Regions from separate parts of the Salinivibrio sp. VYel1 genome, predicted to be linked through region 1. Evidence: riboswitches for the same ligand, from Rfam matches in the RefSeq annotation. Region 1 holds a riboswitch; each other region holds the start of a gene.

What was found. A riboswitch is a leader RNA that binds a small molecule or an ion and turns the genes downstream of it on or off. The one in region 1 is predicted to bind thiamine pyrophosphate.
Region 2: it holds a riboswitch for thiamine pyrophosphate, as region 1 does, so the genes downstream of both, thiD (bifunctional hydroxymethylpyrimidine kinase/phosphomethylpyrimidine kinase) here and thiB (thiamine ABC transporter substrate binding subunit) in region 1, are expected to answer to the same signal.
Region 3: it holds a riboswitch for thiamine pyrophosphate, as region 1 does, so the genes downstream of both, thiC (phosphomethylpyrimidine synthase ThiC) here and thiB (thiamine ABC transporter substrate binding subunit) in region 1, are expected to answer to the same signal.

Annotation. Positions count from the first base shown of each region.
Region 1 covers NZ_RSAM01000008.1:59,113-61,379, reverse strand. The annotation lists gene thiB (thiamine ABC transporter substrate binding subunit) at 2-997, opposite strand; TPP riboswitch at 1,041-1,142, opposite strand; gene EHW58_RS09125 (DUF547 domain-containing protein) at 1,181-1,972, opposite strand; gene leuD (3-isopropylmalate dehydratase small subunit) at 2,115-2,267, opposite strand, start outside.
Region 2 covers NZ_RSAM01000001.1:500,594-502,860, forward strand. The annotation lists gene EHW58_RS02200 (potassium channel family protein) at 1-73, shown strand, start outside; gene thiD (bifunctional hydroxymethylpyrimidine kinase/phosphomethylpyrimidine kinase) at 189-1,043, opposite strand; TPP riboswitch at 1,105-1,205, opposite strand; gene EHW58_RS02210 (bifunctional diguanylate cyclase/phosphodiesterase) at 1,260-2,267, opposite strand, start outside.
Region 3 covers NZ_RSAM01000019.1:53,980-56,246, forward strand. The annotation lists gene thiC (phosphomethylpyrimidine synthase ThiC) at 1-1,316, opposite strand, end outside; TPP riboswitch at 1,410-1,509, opposite strand; gene crcB (fluoride efflux transporter CrcB) at 1,566-1,946, opposite strand.

The sequences.
Region 1 (2,267 bases):
GCTATTCAACCAGCGCGGTTTGCCAGTCACGCACCCATTGCTGGCGATTGCCCATCACTTCATCAGGCTGATACAGCAAGCTCTCTTGCGGTTTGTCCAAGGTGTAGAAGGCATCAGGCAAGTTGACATCGGTGACCGGATACATCCACTGAGTGGTTGGGATCACCGACTGTGCCGCATCACTGAGCATAAATTGTAAAAACGCATCCGCTCGTTCCGGCTGATCGGTATAGGCTGATTTAGCGGCGACTTCGATTTGCATATAGTGCCCCTCTTCAAACATGGCGGCGGCAAAGCGATCGTCTTCATCGGCCACTAAGTGGTAAGCCGGCGAGGTGGTATAAGAGAGCACCATGTCCGCTTCTTTATTGAGGAACATGTTGTAAGCTTCGGTCCAGCCTTTGGTCACAGTGATCGTGTTATCGGCAAGATCGCGCCATGCTTGTTGATTATTATCGCCGTACACTTTTTGGATCCAAAGCATTAGCCCCTGGCCGACCGTTGATACGCGCGGATCTTGGTAAATCACACTGATATCGTCGCGCTCTTCAATCAAGGCTTTGAGGCTTTTGGGTGGGTCGAGCAAACGAGTAGTGTCATACACAAAGGCAAAATAGCCGTAATCGTAAGGGATAAAGTATTTGTTATCCCACCCGCCAGGCACTTGCAGGCGCTCGGTATTGACCGCGTGCTCGGCAACAATCCCACTGCGCTCGGCTTCTTTCATTAAGTTGGTATCCATACCGAGTACGATATCGGCTTGGGTGGTTTCTCCTTCAATGCGCAGGCGATTAAGTAAGGCGGCCCCATCGTCGAGAGACACAAACTCAAGCTGGCAATCGCATTGCTGTTCAAATTTCGCTTTAATTTTAGGCCCCGCCCCCCATTCAGCAATAAAGGAGTCATAGGTATAGACAGTAAGCGGGTCCGCGGCGCGGGCGCCGAGTGATAATAGCGATAAAGAAACCAGAGTGAGAACAGAGGTAAAAACTTTCACAGCACGCTCCTAAGTTGGGCGTGGGTGTTGAGGCAAGTTGATGGCAACATCAAGTCTCAATCCCTACGCCAGTGTTAGCTGGATCAGGTTCGATGGGTCTAGCGCAGTGCGCAATCTCAGCCGTGAGGCTCCCCAATGAGTACGGTGGTATTGTACTGATTGGCTTAGGTTTAACCAAGCCTTTTAGTTGCCGAGTTGGTTAAGGTCCCAGTTGTAGTCGTATTCCAATGTTGCCTCTTGTGGCAATGGAATATCGCGATACTGGTTTATGTGAGCGATCACGCCTTGCTTATCGCCACCAAAGTCAGCTTCAAACCATTCATAAATTGAGGAAAGTTGCCATTTTCCCCCTTGCTGACTCACGCCTTTATCACTGTTAATGAAGGTATAGGCGGCGTGCTCGAGCTGTGCATCAAGTGCACTTGCTTGAAAGGCTTGTGGCTGAAGATTAGGGCAGCCAAGGCTGGCACAGTTGACCGCATAGTGGGTACGCGGATCTTGCCAAAGCGGGCGTAAAATCCGGTGTTCGATATCGTTTAAAGTGAGCGGCTCGCCAGCGACGGTAACCACTTCATCATCCCAAGGGCCAAAGCTAAATAGCCCACCGAGTTTGGTGATGGAACGGACCGGGTACTCGGCGATAATCAGTTTTACCGTGACCGCATTATAGAGGTTAACCCAATATGCGTATTGCTCGTCTTTGGTCAGGGTACGTGGGTCGCGCGCGGTGAGCATACCAATGTAATGGTCGAGGGTTGCTTTGTCGTTATCCGTGACGGCGGCATAGTTAAATAAGGTGTGCTGCCCCTGAGATTGCAAATACTTATCGAGTAACACTTGCCAGCTGTGATGGGTAAACGTGGCTTGGCTGTCAGGGTTATGGGCATCCCACATTGCCCAGTAATCCGCTTTGGGCGCGGCTTGGCTGATGAGCGGAAACACTAACCAGAGCAGAATTACCAAATGTTTTTGCATTGCCAGTCCTTAATGCGATCAAACCTTCTTTGAGACTAGACCAAGCGAGTCAGCGGTTGGTTTCATTGAGGATGAAAAAAATGGGTTGAAGCGCCAATAAGTACGGGTAATACCGCGCTTATTGGCGTTCTTGGAGGGCGTATTACACCAAAAAGTCTGGTATTTGTTTTTCAAAGCGTGAGATATCGGCTTCGTGCTGCAACGTCAGACCGATGCTATCTAACCCTTCCAACAGGCAATGACGGCGAAAATCATCCATCTGGAAGGCAAAGCAGTGTTCACCGGCTCGAATGGT
Region 2 (2,267 bases), on a different contig from region 1:
AACCGAAGTCGCCCCCGGCGATCGCCTTTTCTATATTGCCGCTGAACGTTTACCGCATTGGTCGGCGGCGTGATTCGGGCACCTTTTATCACACGCGACACTGGCTATTAACCCTTCCGGAGCAGTCCGCCGCCGCCAAGACGGAGGCGGCGGACTGGCTTTACGTGCCCTATTCGCGAAAAAACGGTCTATTCGACCACCGAGGTTTCTTGTGCATCAGAATGACACGCTTCGACTGGGTAGGCGTAAAAATGATGCACAGGCCCCGCGCCTCTTCCCACCTTTAACTGCTGACTATGCGCTAAAGCCTCTGTCAAATACTGCTTAGCCGCCCGCCCGGCTTCAACGGGCGTCATTCCCTGCGCGTAATAAGAGGCCATCGCCGCAGACAGTGAACAGCCTGTGCCGTGTGTATTAACGGTTTCAACCCGACGGGCGCTCAGGGTTTGACAGGTATCTTGGCTAATCCACACATCCACGCTTTCAGGGGCGTGATGTAAATGCCCGCCTTTGAGCATCACATACGGGCACCCGAGCCGACGTAGGGCTGGAACTAACGCATGCATTTGCTCAATGGAGGTGGGAACAGGCTGACCGGTTAATCGCGCCGCCTCAGGCAGGTTGGGGGTGAGCACGGTTGCTCGCGGGATCAGCGCTTCAATCAGCGCTGTCATGGCGTGTTCATCCAACAAAGGATCGCCGCTGGTGGCTACCATCACGGGATCTAAAATCACCGGTAAGTGAGGCGATCGCGCCAGCACGGCGGCCACTTCGCGAATAACCGCTTGGTTGGCGAGCATACCAATTTTCACTGCACGCACCGGCATATCGTACAAGACGGCCTCTAACTGGGCACGGACAAAACCAGGATCAACCGCCGAGACGGCCTCAACGCCACAGGTGTTTTGCGCGGTTAACGCGGTGATCACCGAGCACGCATAACCGCCGGTGGCTGAAATCGCTTTGATATCGGCTTGAATGCCAGCACCGCCACCGCTGTCTGAGCCGGCGATGGTAAGAATAACAGGTGGAGATAGGTTCATAATGGCCCCTTAATCATCAGGGGCGGAAGGAGACAAAGCGAGCCAGAATGCGCCACTTCGTGTGCTGAACGTGTCAGTTCCCTCCGCCAGTGCTAACTGGATCAGGTTCTACGGGTCCTGCTTTCGCAGTCTCAGCAATCACTTGCTCCCCGACTAACACGGTCAGAATATAAACCTTAATGATAAAGCGCAAGTCTGATGTTTCTGATGGCGCGTTTACACATTCTCGTAATGGTTAATGGTCGTATTGCCTTGTTGGGCGGTTTTAAGCAGTTGTTCGAATCCATCTTGGATAAGCGGCCGCGCATATAAAAACCCCTGCACTTGGTCGCAGCCAATTGTCTGTAGCACCTGCTGCTGGCTGACTTCTTCCACCCCTTCGGCAACCACGCCATGACCAAAGCCATGGGCTAACTCAATCACGCTACCCACCAAGTGTTTGTCACTGGCGTTGGTGGCCAAATCTTGAATAAAACTGCGGTCGAGTTTAACCCAGTCTACTGGCAGTTGCTTAAGGTAACTTAACGAGCTGTAACCGGTGCCAAAGTCATCCAACGCGATATGCATCCCGGCATCCCGCAGCTGTTGTAGCTCGCGCAATGCCACCGAGATTTGCTGAATCAGTGCCGATTCCGTGACTTCCAATTGAATAATCGCCGGCGGCGTGTTTGTCGCATGGCAGCGAGCCAGCACACTCTCGGCAAAACCATGCCGGAGTTGCTGGGCAGAGACATTGATTGACAGATGAAAGTGCTCATCAGTCAGGCCCTGTACGCGCCATTGCGCCACCGCCTCCAGTGCCATCGCCAGTACTTTATCGCCAAGTTGCATCATATCGGCGCTGCGCTCGGCAATGGGAATAAATTCGGCGGGACTTATCGCCCCTAGGGCTGGATGCTGCCAACGCAGTAGTGCTTCTGCGCCCACCAGCAGGCCCCCATCAAGCCGCCATTTAGGTTGATAGACCAAGGAGAGATGATTGCTTTGCAAGGCCGGGCCTAGCTCAGTACGGATCAAGTGCTCTCGCTGCGCTTTACTGTCTAGCTCGGGCTGATACTCACCGACAGCCTGATCATCGGTCGGAATAGCCAGGATCGCTTGGCGAAACAACTGCGGCACATCGGCGCTTTCCGAGTCAGCACGGCTGATCCCTATATGGCAATGCAAGAACATCAGTCGCCCTTCGAGGGTATGATGACCACTGATGAGTCGGTGAATCCTCGC
Region 3 (2,267 bases), on a different contig from region 1:
ATCATGTGCATGGGCACATGGCCGGGGCCTTCAATCATCACCTGCACATCGTATTCCCATGCCACCTTGGTTAGCTCGCCCAGGGTACGTAACTCACTGAACTGGGCTTCGTCGTTCGCGTCAGCTACTGAGCCGGGACGTAACCCATCGCCTAATGACAGCGATACATCATAGGCAGCACAAATCTCGCAGATTTCACGAAAATGGGTATAGAGGAAGCTTTCTTGATGATGCGCCAAGCACCATTTGGCGATAATCGACCCACCACGCGAGACAATCCCAGTCACGCGATTGGCAGTCATGGGCACATAGTGCAAACGCACCCCAGCGTGAATGGTAAAGTAGTCGACCCCTTGCTCGGCTTGCTCTATCAAGGTATCGCGCATCACTTCCCAAGTCAGGTCTTCGGCAATGCCATTCACTTTCTCAAGCGCCTGATACATAGGCACGGTGCCAATCGGGACTGGGCTATTACGTAAAATCCACTCGCGGGTTTCGTGGATATTGCGTCCGGTCGATAAATCCATCACCGTATCCGCGCCCCAACGGGTCGCCCACACCAACTTTTCGGTTTCTTCTTCAATGGAGGAGCTCACCGCCGAGTTACCAATATTGGCATTCACTTTCACCAGAAAGTTACGCCCAATAATCATCGGCTCCGCTTCTGGGTGGTTAATGTTGGCCGGAATAATCGCACGCCCTTCAGCAACTTCTTGGCGCACAAATTCGGGAGTGATGTTTGAGGGTAAATGCGCGCCAAAGCTTTCTCCTGGGTGCTGGCGGTTTAGCTGCTCTTCACGATACTGCTGACGTCCCATATTTTCCCGGATAGCGATAAATTCCATCTCTGGGGTGATAATGCCTTGGCGTGCGTAGTGAAGTTGGGTCACACATTGGTTAGGTTTTGCCCGACGGATAGACGGTAAGGCACTAAAGCGAAGATCATCTAAGGTTTCATCACTAAGGCGGGTCTGCGCATAGTCTGAGCTCACTGCATCAAGAAACTCTGTATCGGCACGCTCATCAATCCAGGCTTTGCGCACTGGCGCTAAGCCTTGGTAAATATCGATAGCACTCTGTGGGTCAGTATAAGGCCCTGATGTGTCATAAACCCGAATGGATTCATTGGCTTCGTACTGCGGATTATCTTTACTGCCACCCACAAAGGTCGGAGACAAATGGATTTCTCGCATCCCTACGCGAATATCGGGTCGCGATCCCTCGACATAGACTTTTTCCGAGTTGGGGTAGGTTTGCGCAGAGAGGGAATCGATAAAAGATTTGGCCTCAAGACGGGCCTGTTTACGGGTCGACATAGCATTACTCCGGTGTTCATTATGGGAATTAATGCTTGCCGGAAAACGCTGAATTGAGATGTGAGCAAACTGGCAGACGCGTACGGTCTGTGATCTGATGCATCTCTTGTTCCCTTCGCTGGTACTAACCAGATCAGGTTCAACGGATCCCACTTAACGTGGTCTCAGCCAATTGGCACTCCGACAAGTTCAACGCCAGTATAAGAAATCACCGCCGCAACAACAAGCGACGTAATGGCATGTTTTTACCTACCCAGTAATGCGTCCTAGCAACCAAGCCCCCATCGCGGCCGCTCCTAAGCACAACGCAAGGTTGAGACCCACGTTTAACAAGGCTTTCACCGTCTCACCATGTTGAAAAAGAAGCAAGGTATCCACTGAAAAGGTCGAGAAGGTGGTGAACGCGCCCAAAAAGCCAATCGCAATCAGTTGACGCCAAGGCACTGGGGCAATCAGTTCTTGGCTCATCGCCGCTAAAAAGACACCCATCGCTAATGATCCCAGCACATTAACCATTAGGGTGCCGTAGGGAAATCCTCGACCAAACACCGCGACGCTCCACTCTGAAACTAAAAAACGCGAAGACGCCCCTAATGCGCCACCAAGTCCTACCCACAATATGCTTACCACAGGGTGCTCCTTTCGATTGGTAAAAAGTCATCATACCGCGACATGTGAACAAGAAACAGGAGGAAGAAAAAGGGAAGAGGGTTAGGGGTGCTAGAAGCATAATGAGTCACATACAAAAAAAGCACCGACAATGTCGATGCTTTGATGTTTGGCAGGGGTAGAGGGATTCGACCGGGCTGGCGACCCAGCCCCCAACACGCTTTTGTGTAGATTGCATGTTCACATCTACCCTTAATCGGCTTACGAGAAGCTTGATGATTCACATACAAAAAAAGCACCGACGATGCCGATGCTTTGGTATTTGGCAGGGGTAGAGGGATT